Regions from separate parts of the Chryseobacterium sp. CFS15 genome, predicted to be linked through region 1. Evidence: riboswitches for the same ligand, from Rfam matches in the RefSeq annotation. Region 1 holds a riboswitch; the other holds the start of a gene.
The links. Region 1 has a riboswitch for cobalamin ahead of OH814_RS03875 (TonB-dependent receptor domain-containing protein). Riboswitches for the same ligand answer to the same signal wherever they lie in the genome.
Positions count from the first base shown of each region.

Region 2: it holds a riboswitch for cobalamin, as region 1 does, so the genes downstream of both, OH814_RS19725 (T9SS type A sorting domain-containing protein) here and OH814_RS03875 (TonB-dependent receptor domain-containing protein) in region 1, are expected to answer to the same signal.

Region 1 covers NZ_JAVHYL010000002.1:244,531-252,636, forward strand. Annotated here, with positions in the region: gene OH814_RS03865 (hypothetical protein) at 1-1,117, shown strand, start outside; gene OH814_RS03870 (DUF5074 domain-containing protein) at 1,181-2,230, opposite strand; gene OH814_RS03875 (TonB-dependent receptor domain-containing protein) at 2,243-4,081, opposite strand; cobalamin riboswitch at 4,116-4,294, opposite strand; gene cdd (cytidine deaminase) at 4,362-4,844, opposite strand; gene namA (NADPH dehydrogenase NamA) at 4,953-6,005, shown strand; gene OH814_RS03890 (DUF2752 domain-containing protein) at 6,051-6,326, shown strand; gene OH814_RS03895 (CCC motif membrane protein) at 6,345-6,677, shown strand; gene OH814_RS03900 (MFS transporter) at 6,771-7,970, opposite strand.
Region 2 covers NZ_JAVHYL010000018.1:9,259-17,364, forward strand. Annotated here, with positions in the region: gene OH814_RS19700 (BT_3928 family protein) at 1-963, shown strand, start outside; gene OH814_RS19705 (TerB family tellurite resistance protein) at 1,050-1,400, shown strand; gene OH814_RS19710 (AAA family ATPase) at 1,418-2,797, shown strand; gene OH814_RS19715 (DUF4276 family protein) at 2,794-3,474, shown strand; gene tpiA (triose-phosphate isomerase) at 3,477-4,235, shown strand; cobalamin riboswitch at 4,388-4,584, shown strand; gene OH814_RS19725 (T9SS type A sorting domain-containing protein) at 4,687-5,958, shown strand; gene OH814_RS19730 (T9SS type A sorting domain-containing protein) at 5,967-7,088, shown strand; gene clpP (ATP-dependent Clp endopeptidase proteolytic subunit ClpP) at 7,171-7,857, opposite strand; gene dnaG (DNA primase) at 8,096-8,106, opposite strand, start outside.

The DNA of each region.
Region 1 (8,106 bases):
TATAAAAGCTTTAAATCTTTTTGCGAATCAAGCACATGGAAATGCCAAAATTCCTGATGCTGCAAAAAATATTATTATTAAAAATAAAAACAACAAGCATTTTATTTTTGCTTTAGGAAGAGAGCTTGAGTATTTGGGGAATACTGATGATGCTGCAATTGTGTATGCTTCTTTAAATGATCCTTCTACCGAAAATAGTGACTATAATTTTGTGTATTACAAATCTTTAAAAAATTCTAACCAAACTTACGGTACTTATTATGATAATTATTTTGATTATTTAGATGCAGTTTATTCGCCTGAACAATTACAAAGCTTTATTGATAAAATTAAACGTTTAAATAAAAATTCAGATTCATTTTATAGGAATTTTCATTTGCTTTCTCAGTCAGAAATCGATGATTTGTATGATCTATTAGGTACAAAATATATCAGACAAAACAAATTGAATTTTGCATTGAATGCTTTTAATAAATTAGGTGAAAGTTATTTTGATGCACAATATTCACTTTGGGAAAGAGATGGTAAAGACAGTTATTATTCATCCGGTAAAGTTTTTGATAAGAATCCTTTTTATCATTTAAAATATACTCCAGATTTTATTCCTGAAAAAGAACATTTTAGAATCAATAAAATTTCGATTACCAAAAAGCTTATAGAATATCTTAATAGAGCCAATAATCCGAAAGAAAGAGACAAAGATTATTATTATTTCTTGGTAGCAAATTGTTATTATAATATGTCGCAATATGGAAATGCGTGGATGATGAGACGTTATTCTGTAAGCTCGGCAGGGAACTTTTCAATACATGAAGACAATCAGGAATTTAATACTGCTTCTCTTGCAAAATTCTATTACGGAAAGGCTTTAGAGAATGCTCAAACAGATCAATTCCGAGCTTTGTGCATAAGGATGCAGGGAAGGTGTGAAAATAATAATTATGACTTTATTGGAGAGAATACTACAAATTATTCTTCTAATGCTGAATATTACGAAGACAGAAGATTTAGGCAAAATAAATATTACCAGAATCTTAAAAATAAATATTCTGATGAATATGAAGATATGATGAGTGGTTGTGAATCTTTTAAAGCTTATTTTAAAGCAAGAAGATAAAGTTTGCAGATAAAAAATGCGGCTTCTGTTGAAACCGCATTTTTTATTTACTAAAATGAGAAATTAGTTTTTATAAACCGATGTAGCTCCCATTCCTGCTGTGAATTTACTGATAACAGTTCCTCCGGTTGTGTACACGGTGATTTCACTTGGCTGAGTAAATCCTTTTACATCAGAAGTGAAGATTCTTCCGTCAATAACACTGAATCCGTAAAGAGTAAAGTTTGCTCCACCATCAACCGCAGTAATAATAGGATTGGTAGGTGCAGCCGTAGCATTCATATCCATAGAATAAACTTTATTGCTTGAAGTGAAGTAAAATCTGCCACCGTCAATCTGAAGATTGGTACCATTAGCAATCCCTGTAAGAGTGGTTGTTTTTACAATACTTCCTGCTGGGTTGATCTGGTAAATATAAGAATCAGCAGTTCCCTGAGCAATTACATACACATTGCTGTTGTACGTAATTGTTTTGGTGATATCTCCGTTTGGCATCGGTGTCGGTGTTCCTTCGATTGCATTAGTGGTCGTGTTGATTTTTGTGATGGTATTCCCAAAACCATATGAAGCATTTTGCACAAAAATATTTCCTCCTGCTTCAACTACTCTCTCAACGGTGCTTGTAGATGCGAAATCGATTTTCTTTACAAAAGAATTATCAGACAATTTATAAACATTTACAAATTTTGCTCCGCCGTATTTATCATTTGAAACGTAAAGATTTCCGTTTGCAATCGCCATATAACGAGGATTGTTTAACTGAGCTGTGATTTCTCCTGCTTTTTTAAATGAATAGCGGTCTACAATCTGAATTTTGTTTGAGTTATTCAGTAAAAGATATGCTTTATCTCCGTTTAAAACCATGGTCTGAAGTACATCACCAAGGTTTTCTTTGTTGTTGTTTGCTTTATAGATGTCGTTCTGCATTAAGCTTAAATCTTTTGTAATAAAAGTAACATCTGCATTTGGTGACCCAAAATTACCTTCGTTGGTAATAAGAAGTCCGTTTTGATAAGTAATTTCCGGAATTGTCTCTTCGTATTCTGATGTACACGAAATCGAAAATAACAGGACGAATCCAAAAATAAACTGTAATAGTCTGTTTAATTTCATAATATAATTGATTTAAAAATTTATTGTTGCGTTTATGCTGTAATTTCTTTTTGGTAAAGGATAATAGGCCATTGTTTCATAGACAGCATCTGTGATATTGTTCACCTTTATCCCTAAAGTATAATTTTTCATAAATGTTGCCGAAAGACCTGCATTCATCACAAAATACGGATAGATCGCATATTTTTTGCTTTCATCAGACGTTGTATACGTTAAACCGTTAAACATTCCTTGTGCGTAAAAACGTAGAAATTTATACTGATAATCTACATTCGATGAAAATTTATGAAGCGGAACATAAGTAAGCTGCTTCTGAGTTTCCAAATTAATAGATTTCGCATAAGTATAGCCCGCTACAAGCTTTACTGAATGATCTTCATTAAACCGTTTTTGATAACTAAGTTGCGATTCTAAACCATAAGATTCTACTTTGTTGGTGTTGAATGGCGAATAGTATCCCAAACCGGTATCCAGCCAACGAATCATATCTGTGATTCGCATATAATAAGGGCTCAAAGTCAGCTTAAAATCTCCAACTTTAAACTCATGGTTCATATCGGTCTGAACTGATGTTTCAGGTCGCAGTTCCGGGTTTCCGCCAGGCGTCCAATACAAGTCGTTAAAGGAAGGGAATCTGAAGTTTTTAGAGAAATTCAAATTCAGGCTGTACCAGTTATTGGCTTTCCATTTTCCTGAGAAAGAGTAGAGAAGAGGCGACTTGATATCTTCAACAAAATCTTGCTTAATTCCTGCTTCAAAGCGAAGATTAGGTGTTGCAAAGTATCTCAATAGACCTGCAGCAGATCCTACATTTCTTTTTACTGTGCCGGTAATTCCTGAAGTTCCCAAACCTTCTCCCTGGTTTTGCTGAAATTCTCCAATTAAATTGATATTCCATTTGGGATCAATAAAATAGTTGAAGTCGTTTTTAAGAATATAATTTTTATTAATTCCGCCACTTGTGTAAGAGTCATTATAATTTCCGAAATATTGAAAATTATCTTCCGTATAAGCTGCTTTTAAGCTGTTTGAAATTTTAGAATTATTGATATCCCAGGAAAGTAAACTTCTTACCGTTTGCGATTCATATTTACTCTTGTTTCCGTTTTCTGTAAAAATAGGATAGTTTTGGGTTGCATCATAAAACTGACTTTGCCAGGAAATGGTCTGGTTGCTAGCAATTTTATAAGAAGTACCAATATTTAAAGTTGAGTTGTAAAATTTCCCATTTCTGTTGATATAATTTTCCTCGGGAACTTTATAATCATTTTGGCTGATCAGGTAATTTCCTGAAACTTTAAAACTGAATTTATCATTGCTGAAAGCAGCCTTTGCAAAATTATTATAAGTGCCGAAAGAAGCAATTTCTGAATTAAACATTCCGTTGAAACCTTTATTGAAACTCAGATCGTTATTCAGATGAATACTTCCGCCAATGGCACCGCTTCCGTAAATGACACTTCCGCCACCTGATTTTATTTCCATTTGATCGTATCCGAAAAGGGCAATGTTATTGATGTCACCCTGTCCCAAAAACTGCGAATTAATATTAATCCCGTTCCAGACAAAAGCTGTTTGTTGAGCCGTTGTTCCTCGAAATGAAGGCGAAGAAACTGCTCCACGACCATTTTCTTTAATATAAACAGGCGACTGAAATCGTAAAACCTCAGAAAGATTCGAAGAGTTTTTTTGAATATCTGCAGGAGATAAAGTAGTTAAAGAATGAAAAAGTTTTACTTTTTTCATCTGATTATCGAATACAAATACGGTGTCAATATCTTTTTCCTGACTATAGTAAATCGTCAGGCAAGAAGATACAGAAAGTAGGGTTAATGCTCTTTTTAAAATCATGTCATACGCTGCCTTTCCTCCGAAAGCAATTCTATTTTTAATGTTAAATTTCGGCAGGTCTCCTGACTTTCGCTTTGCTACACCTTCCCGTTTTGGCAGTGGTTTTTTTGTAGAAAATCATAGTGCGATTTACAGTTGCGGGGACAGCTTGGGATTTTCACCCAATTCCCTCTTAGTTCCAATCTCTTGGAAACCAAAATTTTTGCAAATATAGTTTTTTTGAAAAGAAAGATTAAATTTTATTAAACACAATCTGCGGTATTAATTTGTGTGATAAACCTTACAAAAATGTTCCGTCAAAATAAAAAGGAAGCAAATCTTTTATAGAGGTCACTTTGATCACCTCATCATTTAAATTGGAAAAATAAAGCTCAATATTTTCGTTTTGCTTTGTCTCGTATTCTATAATACTTTGTCGGCAAGCTCCACATGGAGGAATTGGTGGGTTTTTCTCCGAAAATTCTTTTGGTCCGCCCACGATAAATATTTTTTTAATCTTTTGATCCGGAAAGTTAGCTCCGATCCAAAAAAGAGCAGTTCGTTCTGCACAAAGTCCGGAAGGAAAAGCTGCATTTTCCTGGTTGTTTCCTGAGAAAATTTCACCATTTTCCAATAAAACTGCGCATCCTACAAAAAAGTTGGAATAGGGAGCATACGCATTTTCTCTGGCTTGAATTGCTTTTTCAAAAAGGCTTTTTTCTATTTCTGTCAGTTCATTTCTGCTTGTAAAATGCTCGAAACCGATCTTTATATCTTTTTTCATTTTATTTCCTTAAAAAGGGCGGTAAATGTAACCCTTTTTAAGGAAGCTGGCAACATCTTTGTTACTATACTAAATTTGTAATTTTAACTTTTAGAAAAATTAAATTCAATGTTATATTCTCCAATAAAATTTAGAAATGTAGAGCTTAAAAACCGTTGGGTAATGTCGCCGATGTGTATGTACTCTTGCGAAAACGGTGTTGCCAACGACTTTCATTTTGTACATTACGGAAGCCGTGCTCAAGGTGGAACGGGACTTCTCGTGGTGGAAGCAAGTGGCGTAGAACCAAGAGGCAGAATTACCAATCACTGCATGGGAATCTGGAATGACAAACAGGCTGCTGAACTTCAGAAAATTGTAGAATTCGTACATAAAAATTCAGACAGCAAAATAGGAATTCAGATTGCACATGCCGGAAGAAAAGGTTCTACATGGGAAAATAAGCAAATCTCTTTGGAGGAAGGCTGGGAAACGGTTGCTCCAAGTGCAATCCCGTATCATCCGACAGAAAGAATTCCTCATGTCTTGACTGTGGATGAAATAAAAGAACAGATTCAGAATTTTAAAAATGCAGCAAAAAGAGCGGTAAATGCAGGTTTTGATGTCGTTGAAATTCACGGTGCTCACGGTTACCTTATTCATCAGTTTTTGTCACCACTTTCTAATGTAAGAACTGATGAATATGGTGGAAGATTTGAAAACAGAATCAGATTTTTATTGGAAATTGTAGATGCCGTCAACGAAGAACTTAATGAAAATGTAGCGTTATTTGTAAGAATTTCGGGAACGGAATATGCGGAAAACGGTTGGGATATTGATGACAGTGTAGAATTGGCAAAAATCTTAAAAGATCACAATGTTGATTTGGTTGATGTATCAAGCGGCGGAAATATTCATGGAGCAAAAATCTCAGTTTTTGACGGTTACCAGGTTCCGTTTTCTTCTGCTGTGAAAAATCAGGCGAATGTGAAAACAGGAGCAGTTGGTCTGATAACAAAAACCGAACAGGCAGAAGAGATTTTACAGAATAATGAAGCTGATCTTATATTTGTAGCGAGAGAGATTTTGCGAAATCCTTATTTGGCCGTTCAGGGTTCATTTGAAATGAAAGAAGAATCTTTTTTTCCACATCAATACCTTAGAGCGAAAATTTCTTCTTAATTTTAGGATCGAATTTAAAAGACAACAATGCGTATAGAAGACTTTATGCTTCCGTGTCCCAGCAAAAAGTTTTTGGGAATCGAATGTTTCGGGTGCGGATCACAACGGGCAATATTGATGGTTTTTCAGGGAAAGTTTTCTGAAGCCTTTCAAATGTTTCCGGCAGTTTATACATTGTTGCTGTTTTTCTGCTTTGTAGGAATCAATTTTATAGACAAAAAAAGAAATTACGGACAGATTTTGATTTTTTTAGCAATAATTAATTCACTGATCATGGTTTTTTCTTACTTTTATAAACATTTTATTATTCATTTAAACTAAACATTAAAAAAACAAATTATGAATCAACAAAAACTACCTAATGCTACTGCAGTACTTGTTCTAGGAATTGTCTCTATCGTCGGATGCTGTTGCTACGGTGTCCTGGGATTAATTGCCGGGATTATCGGACTTGTACTTTACAAAAAAGACAATGCGTTGTACCAAAGTAATCCGACATTATATTCTGATTACAATAACCTTAACACCGGAAGAATTCTGTGTATTATTGGTTTGATATTAAGTGCACTTTATCTTGTTTTAAATATTGTGATGATTGCTGTTTTCGGATGGGATGCACTTTCAGATCAAGAATTGATGCAGGAACGTATCAGAGATTTGATGGGACAATAATAAGTCTTGTTTAAAAATATAAAGGTTGCAATTTTTTTGCAACCTTTTTTGTCTGAATTAAATGTTTTAAATTTATTACATGAAGTCTTTAATTTAAGCCTTATTCAGTTTCTTTAAGTTTGATTTTTTCTTCAGAAAATAAGCCAGCCCCAATCCTATAAAAACCATTGCTGCACTGAATGGGAAGATAAACTGCATTCCGAAAAAATCGGCAACACTTCCAATTATCGGACCTGCAACGCCCAAAGAAATGTCAATGAAAAGCCCATAACCAGCTAAAGCAGAACCCTGACTTGATGGCGAAACACTCTTTATGGCAACAACACCAAGCGCAGGAAAAATTAAAGAAAATCCTAATCCTGTAACACCGGCTCCCACCAATGCCATTTGAGCGTTGGTAGCAAATGCAATAATTAAAAGCCCGATGGTTTCTACAAAAAGACAGGCAATGGCAACTTTTATTCCACCATAATTATTGATAACATTGCTAAATACCAGCCTTCCGGCAACAAATAATCCTCCAAAAACACTTAAACACAAAGCACCATTATTCCACTGAAAATAATTGTAATATAACGTGATAAATGTAGAGATACTTGCGAAACCGATTCCACCTAAAGCCAGACAAACTCCAAAAGGAGCTACTTTTCCCAGAACTTTCCAAAAAGACTGATTTTCTTTTGGATTCGTGTTGGTCTTATTTTCTTTGGTTTTAGCAAAGAAAAATCCGATTATTCCTAAAATAATAGAAAGAATTCCAATACCGTAAAGACTGTATGCGTGTTCGATCACAATTCCTAAAGAAGCTCCGATTGCTAAAGCCCCGTAGCAGGCAACACCATTATAAGAAATTATTTTTGCAGTATGTTTTTCGCCTAAAGCCATAATTGCCCAGTTAATCGGGCTTGCTCCGACCATTCCTTCAGCACAGCCTGTTAACAGACGGGTAATAATCAGAAAACTAAGGCTTAAAATCGGAGAAAATTTAAAATAATAAGCAAAAATTAGAAAAATTCCTGTTAGTGAAAAACTGAGCATGCTAAATAAAACGGCTGGTTTAGGACCTTTTCCGTCAATAACTTTCCCGGAATATGCTCTCAGAAAAAAGGTGGAAATATATTGTAAACTAATCACCATCCCTGCAATTAAAAGACTGTAACCTAAACTTTTGCTGATGAAAATCGGTAAAACCGAAAGCGATAGACCGATAATGAAATATCCGACGAAAGTAAAAGATACATAAGAAATGAGTTGGAGGTTGATATTTTTTGGTTGGTTTATTGAACTTTCCATGAGATAAAAAATTAATCTGCAAAGATACTTCGTAAATATTTTTTAGCTTCAGAATTAAGATTAAAAAAAGATAAGATTTGTCATACTTTACAGACGTCAGAAGTTGAATATAGGTTTTCATTTCATATAATTTCAA
Region 2 (8,106 bases), on a different contig from region 1:
GCCCTGCTTTTTTCGATTATCGTGGTCGTTCTTGAATTATTCTTAGGATTTTTATTGTTATTAAAATTAAAACTGAAATTCACACTTTCTGCATTAATTGCTCTTTGCGTGTTCTTCGGATTTCTTACGTTTTATTCAGCGTATTTTAATGTAGTAACCGATTGCGGATGTTTTGGTGATGCGATTAAATTTACACCTTGGGAAAGTTTTGTGAAAGACGTTGTTCTTTTGGTCGGTTTGATTATTCTTTTTGTTTTGTATAGAAAAGAATTCGCTAAAAAAGATGCTTATTCAGATAATAATAAACCTGAAAACAATAAATTTAAATCAATTGCTTTTGGAGCATTCTGCGGAATTATGATTGTTATTATGTCCATTGGAATCATCAACGAGCCGATTATTGATTTCCGTGATTATAAAATCGGAACCGATCTGAAAGCTGAAAAAGCAAAAATCATCAAAAATCCTTTTGAATATAAGACATTCTATTCAATGAAAAACTCTAAAACAGGCGAAGTTTTAAAGATTAATTCTGACGATTATGTAAACGAAACAAAATATTGGGAAGAAGGTTCACCATGGAAAATTGAAGAAGGTAAAAATGAATCTAAACTCGTTAAAGAAGGCTACAAATCTGAAATAGTGAAATTTAAAATTGAAGATGCTACGGGAATTGATTTGACCGATGAAATTATCAATGCTCCTAAAGCAATTTTAGTTTTTGCGTATCATCCAAAAGAGGTTTCTCCAGAACTGATTAAAAAAGTAGAAGCAAAAGTAAATGCTCAAAAAGGAGCTGTTATTTACGGTGTTTCTACTGACCAAAACACTTTTAAAACCATTAAAAATGCAATGATGGACGGCACTGCGATCAAAACAATTGCAAGAAGCAATCCTTTTGTGCTGGTTTTAGAAAAAGGAAAAATTGTAGACAAACAACCTGCAAAATATTATGTTGACTAAAGCTGTCAATAATGGTGAATGGTGAATTGTCAATTACTAATTTTGAAAATATTAAACACTGAACATTAAACTTTAAATATAAAACAATGCATAAATCAAATAAATCTATTGCAGGTTACCATTTACTGATGATTCTTTCATCTGTAGACGGAGAATTTGCTCCGGAAGAAGGAATGTTGGTACAGCAATATCTTGCTGACGAATTTCCATTTAAGATCAATCTAGATGACGAACTGGAAACTATTGCATTACTTAAACCCGAAGAATGGAAGGCTCATTTTGAATTTCACGGTCGTTGCTTTTTAGATGATTCTACAGAAAAAGAACGCTTAAATTTCATCAAATTTGCAAAAACATTAATTAAAGCTGATGACAAAGTAACCGATGAAGAACATACTTTCTATGTTATTTTGAAAAACCTTTGGAATATTAAATAATTTTACAAAAATAGAATATGATTACAAAAATTAAAATAAATGGATTTAAGTCATTTCATAATTTTGAAATGTCATTTACTCCTTTTACGGTAATTGCTGGTACAAATGCATCCGGAAAAAGTAATCTTTTCGACGCTCTTATACTATTATCAAAATTAGCAGAAACTGATAATATCAAAAGAGCTTTAAGTGAGCAAAGAGGTGAGTTTTTAGAATTATTTACAATGTACGATCTTAATCATTATTCAAATATGATGGAATTTGAGGTTGAAATGTTAGTAAATAAAAAAGTAAAAGATGCATGGGGAAATGAAGCCGTTTTAAAATACACTCGATTAAGATACCATATAAAACTTAAAAGATTCATAAATAAATCTGGTTTAGATGATGTTGAATTAATATATGAAAGTCTCGTAAATCTGAAAAAAAATAAAGATGATGAATGGGTAAAATATATACCTAAAAGCTATACTGAAAATTGGATACCTAAGGTAGAAGGGAACAGAGGAAAACCATACCTTGATACAATTAAGGTTAATGAAATTGATACGGTATCAATTCATCAAGATGGCTCTAAAGGTGGATCAATTAGACATATCCCACTAGTAAATGCAAACAGAACAGTTCTAAGTAGTATTGATACTGTTGATTTCAAGCATATACTGGCCGCAAAAGAAGAGATGAGATCTTGGAAATTTCTACAACTCAATCCTGATGATTTAAGAGAACCAACGAGTAAAAATAATGGTGAAGATGAAATTTCTCAAACAGGTAAAAACTTAGCTGCAGCTTTATTTCGAATATCACAAAATAACCTTTTTGCAATTGGTGAAATCTCAAGAAAGCTAAATCAGTTTCTACCCAATTTTGTTGAAGTAAAAATTGTCGATGACAAAGAAAATAGGCAGTATATTATTAAACTTATTGATGTTGATAAGAAAGAATATACCTCAAGAGTATTATCTGAAGGGACATTACGAATATTAACTCTATGTATTTTAGAATATGATGAAGAATTCTCAGGTCTTTTATGTTTTGAAGAACCAGAAAATGGAATAAATCCTCAGAGAGTGTCCACAATGTTGGATTTATTAACAGATTTATCTTCAGACTTTTCAGATGATCAAGCACCGTTACGTCAGGTAATTGTAAATACTCACTCTCCTGTTTTAGTAGGTAATTTAATGAAAAACTATAAAAACGATCAGTTAAAGATTTTATGGTTTAGCCAAATGAGAATTTCAATAATTAATGTCGATGATAAAAAATATAAAATCGAAACTACAAAAATTGTTTTGTCAGAAAAAACTCAACAAGCAACTTTATTTAAAGATCGGGTAACTTTTTCTGACATTCAAGATTATTTAAATATGGGAAAATTTGATTTAATAGTATGAGTTACCAACTTTTTTTAGGATATACTTTTGAAGGAACAACCGACAAAGTTTTTTATAAAAGTATAATTGAAAAGACTATTTCAGATATTTTATGCTCTTATAGTAACAAAGATGTTGAGATTATACTTACTCCACTTAATAAAGATGGTGATTCATTTGTTGAACAATCTATTAACAGTATTAAAAAAGGATACAGTGAAAATTCAACAGATATATTTTACATACATTCTGATGCTGATGATTCTTCAATAGATGATGTAATTAAAAATAAATTTGAACCTTTGTTTAAAGCAACTTCTTCCATTACAGAAATAAATGAATGTAAAATTATTCCAATAATTCCTATTTATATGACTGAGTCTTGGATGCTAGCCGATTTTGATCTTTTTAAAAAGGAAATTTCAACAACTAAAACAAAAGCTCAATTAAATCTCTCAGGAAATCCAGAACAATTTACAAATCCTAAGCTTAAAATCATTGAAGCTTTAAGAATTACTAACAATGAGCTTCCAAAAAAGAGAAGAAAAGATTTAGCAATTAGTGACTTGTATCAAATCATTGGTCAAAAAATAGAAATTAATAAATTAATGACGCTTAATTCATTCAAAGAATTTTACATTAATTCTTTTGAATTTTTAAAACAATTAAACTTAATAGATTATCATATAAATATTTAACTATGAGAAGAAAAATAGTTGCAGGAAACTGGAAAATGAACAAAAATGTAATTGATGCTCAACAATTAATGATTCAATTACTTAGTTATAAAACTAATAATACAACCAACTGTGAAGTTTGGATCGCGCCGCCTTCTTTATATTTAATGATGGCAAAAGATATCTTTGAAAAAGACGAAATCGGAGTTTTTTCACAAGATATGAGCGAATACGAAAGCGGAGCTTACACAGGCGAGCTTTCTGCAGATATGTTGGAGTCTATCGATGCGACAGGTTCTTTGATCGGGCATTCTGAAAGAAGACAATATCACGGTGAAAACGACGAAAGCTGCAACAAAAAAGTAAAATTAGCTTTAGATAAAGGTTTGATCCCGGTTTATTGTAATGGTGAAACTTTAGAACAAAGAAAAGCAGGAGAGCATCTCGATGTTGTAAAAACTCAGACAGAAACAGCGCTTTTCACTCTTTCTGCGGAAGAAATCAAAAAAGTGGTTATTGCTTACGAACCGGTTTGGGCAATCGGAACTGGCGAAACGGCAACTCCGGAGCAGGCTCAGGAAATTCATGCTCACATCAGAGGAATTATTGCAGAAAAATACGGACAGGAAGTTGCTGACGAAGTTTCTATTCTTTACGGTGGTTCTGTAAAACCTGATAATGCTAAAGAAATTTTCTCTCAACCTGATATCGACGGTGGTCTTATCGGTGGAGCTGCATTGAAACTTGAAGATTTCTCAAAAATTATTGAAGGTTTTAATTAAGAAATAATTCTTATCAAAAAAGTAAAGACATATCATTAGGTATGTCTTTTTTCATTAATTTAATAAAATAAATATCAAAAATCACATTACTATTTACAATAATTTTAAATCATTAAATTATTACTAATAATATTATTCAAAATTTAAATAATATCTTTGCACAAGTTTAAGGTTGAACCCATGCGTTCATTAATAGGGAATCAAGTGAAGTAAAATAATTCTTGAGCTGTACCCGCAACTGTAAGCTATTCAACTTATTATAAATAAAAACCACTGTTTTGTGTTAATAAAATGGGAAGGTTATAATAAGATGCAAGCCAGGAGACCTGCCTTAGATTAATTTCAACTTTCGGGAATAAAAGTTTATGAGATCACATCTTCGGATATTTTTTCATGACTGTTTTTTCCTGCAGTGAAGTTTCGGGAACAAAACTTTAAATTTAATTATATCATGAAGAAAATCTATTTTCTTATTCTTGCCTTTGTATTTTCATTTGCAAATGCTCAAACTGAAGGAGTTTTAGTGCTCAACGAAGGCGGCGCCGGAAGCAATAATGCTGAAATTTCGCTGATCAACAATCAATCTGTTGTTACCAACAATTATTTTAAACTTAAAAACAATAATGCTACGCTGGGTGATACTGCTCAGGACATTAAAATTTTTGGTGATAAGATTTTTGTGGTTTTAAACATTTCCAATCAAATCAAAGTCATTAATAAATCTGATTTTACTTTGATTACAACTATTTCTACCAATCTTGATAACCCAAGATACATCGCATTCAGCGGAAACAAATTTTATGTAACCAATTGGGGAAACAATGGTCCAACAAACTACGTATCGGTTTATGATTTAAACACTTACGCTCATCAAGCTAATATTCCTGTAGGAAATGGCCCCGAAAAGATTTTTAGTAAAAACAACAAACTATATGTTTTGTTGAAAGGAGGTTACGGTCTCAATCATTTTATGGATGTAATCAACACGACAACCAATACTGTCGAATCACAGGTAAATGTAGGTGACTCACCAAACAGTATTTTTGAAAAAGACAATCTTTTGTACATAATGAGTTCGGGAGATCCTTATGCACAAACTTCTTTTGGGACACTTACTGTTTATAATACAACGAATCAAACTACGGTTTCTAGCACTACATTTCCGGCTGGCGTAAAGCCAGCTTATATGGATACTGACGGAACGAACATTTATTACATGAATGAAGCTTCCATTTACAAAACACCAATTGATGCACCGTCGATTAATACCACGCCTATTGCAGTTACGCCCATTACCGTAAACAGCTATGGTACTGCGTACGGATTTAATGTTATTAATAATAAAATTTATGCAGCCGATCCTTCAGGATATGTTTCGCCGGGAAAAATTTACACGTACGATTTACAAGGTACTTTACTGAATACTTTTACAGTAACTTCTCTACCTAATCAAATCATTGCTTATAATAGCGCATCCCTTTCTACATCTGAAAATAGTAAAGTTTCAAAATTAACGATATATCCAAATCCTGCAAGCAACAGATTCTTTGTACAAGGCCTGAATTCTGGAAATGTACAGGTTTATGATCTCAATGGAAGAATCGTTATTAATGAGAAATACACTGAAAAAGGAATTAATGTTAGCACATTATCAAAAGGTATTTATATTGTAAAAGTTACCGAAAAAAATATCAACTTCAGCGAAAAGTTAATCATTAAATAATAGTTGATATGCAAAAAATATTAAGTTTTATATTCACTTTTATTGTTGCGTTATGTTTTGCACAATTAACAGCAAACGATGTAAAGTTTTTTGTGGGAACAGGCTCTCAAACCGCTTATTTTGTTGCCGATTTTAAAGACGGAACTGATGACAGATCTTATGTTTGGGGAGTAAAATTCAATCCCGGACAAAATATTACCGGTCCTCAAATGATGCAAATGATAAAAAATGCAGAACCGGCATTTGATTATATTCTTACTTTCAATAACGGCTTTCTTGATAAAGTATCATTTAATGATCATGTTGCACAATCTGCACCAGACTATTGGTGTTTATGGGGAGGTAGCGATACAAATAATTGGTCTATGGGAGGATGGATGAACAGCGGAACAATTTCAAACGGAGAATGGTATGGCGCAAGCTACGGTTTTAGTAATCCTACTGCTGAAGCTCCTGCAACGCCAATTCCTGCCTACAGTTCGTTATGGTTTAATTTTTCACAAATCACCAACTGGATTGGAACAGGAAGCAATAAAAGTTTAGTTGTTATCGATTTCGGAACCGATAATTCTAACGGAAATGCTAATTCTTTTGTTTTTGGAATTCAATACAACGGAACCATTACCGCAGAACAGGCTTTACAGTTGATTGATGCTCAAAGCAGCACCTTTAATTATACTTCTGTTGCAAATCAGGTTTCTACTTTATCATTGAATTCTTTATCAGGAACAGCAAACGGTACAAACACCTGGAAATTATACAAAGGAACCAATCTATCAAACTGGAAAACCAATGCTAATCTTTCTACAATAACCTTAACAAATAATGATTGGTTTGGATTGAGTTTCGGAACAAGAAGACCGTTTACGCCAACAGAAGCCAATGTTAATTTAAGTGTTTCGGATGCTGTAAAGCAAAGCTTTAAAATATATCCGAATCCTGCGAGTGATTTTATCATTATTGAAACCAAAGATGAGATCAATACTATCAACATCTACTCTATTTCAGGTCAAAAAGTTTTGAATACAAAAAGTAAAAAGATTAATATTCAAAGTTTGAAATCGGGAGTTTATTTGGTTGAAATTAAAACCAATCAGTCGACAACGACACATAAAATCATCAAAAAGTAATTCAAATTTTAGGATTAAAAAAATCCCCGTTCACTTCGAGAATCTCAGTGAGCGGGGATTTTTATTTTAGTTCAAGAAAAAATTATTTCTTCTCTTTTGATCTTTGTAAAACTTCATCTACCATTCCAAAATCTTTCGCTTCGGTAGAAGTCATCCAGTAATCTCTGTCTGACGCTTTCTCAACCCACTCGTAAGTTTGTCCAGAATGCTCAGAAATAATGTCATAAAGCTCTTTTTTAAGCTTCAACATCTCTCTTAAATTGATTTCCATATCAGAAGCAACACCTTGAGCTCCACCAGAAGGCTGGTGAATCATCACTCTTGAGTGTTTCAAAGCAGAACGTTTTCCTTTTTCACCTGCAACCAATAAAACAGCTCCCATTGAAGCGGCAATACCAGTACAGATTGTAGCAACATCCGGCTTGATGATCTGCATCGTGTCATAAATTCCTAAACCTGCGTAAACGCTTCCTCCAGGAGAATTGATGTAGATCTGAATATCTTTTGAAGGATCTGCACTTTCTAAGAATAATAACTGGGCCGTTACAATATTTGCCACCTGATCGTCAATACCTGTTCCCAGGAAAATAATTCTATCCATCATCAAACGAGAGAAAACGTCCATTTGAGCAACGTTTAATCTTCTCTCTTCCATGATGTAAGGCGTAAGATTGGTAGGATTAAACATTCCCATATACTGATCGGTTACCAAACCGTTATTTCCCAAGTGTTTTGTAGAGAAATCTCTGAATTCTTTTTTAATGTCCATATTTCTATCGGTATTATTTTTAAATTTATTTAAACTGTAAATTACAACTTTTATTCCTAAAATTTTATAGGACTTTTTGTCAGTTTAGGTTGCCGTATTTAGTTTGAAAACTGTAGATTTTTTTTAATAAAAATTAATAGCGAATTTTTAATTGTATTAACTTCATACGAAAATTAGACATTATTAGTTTAAAAAGTACATTTAAACTATCAACCGACAACTAAAAACCATCAACTAACTATCGCTTTC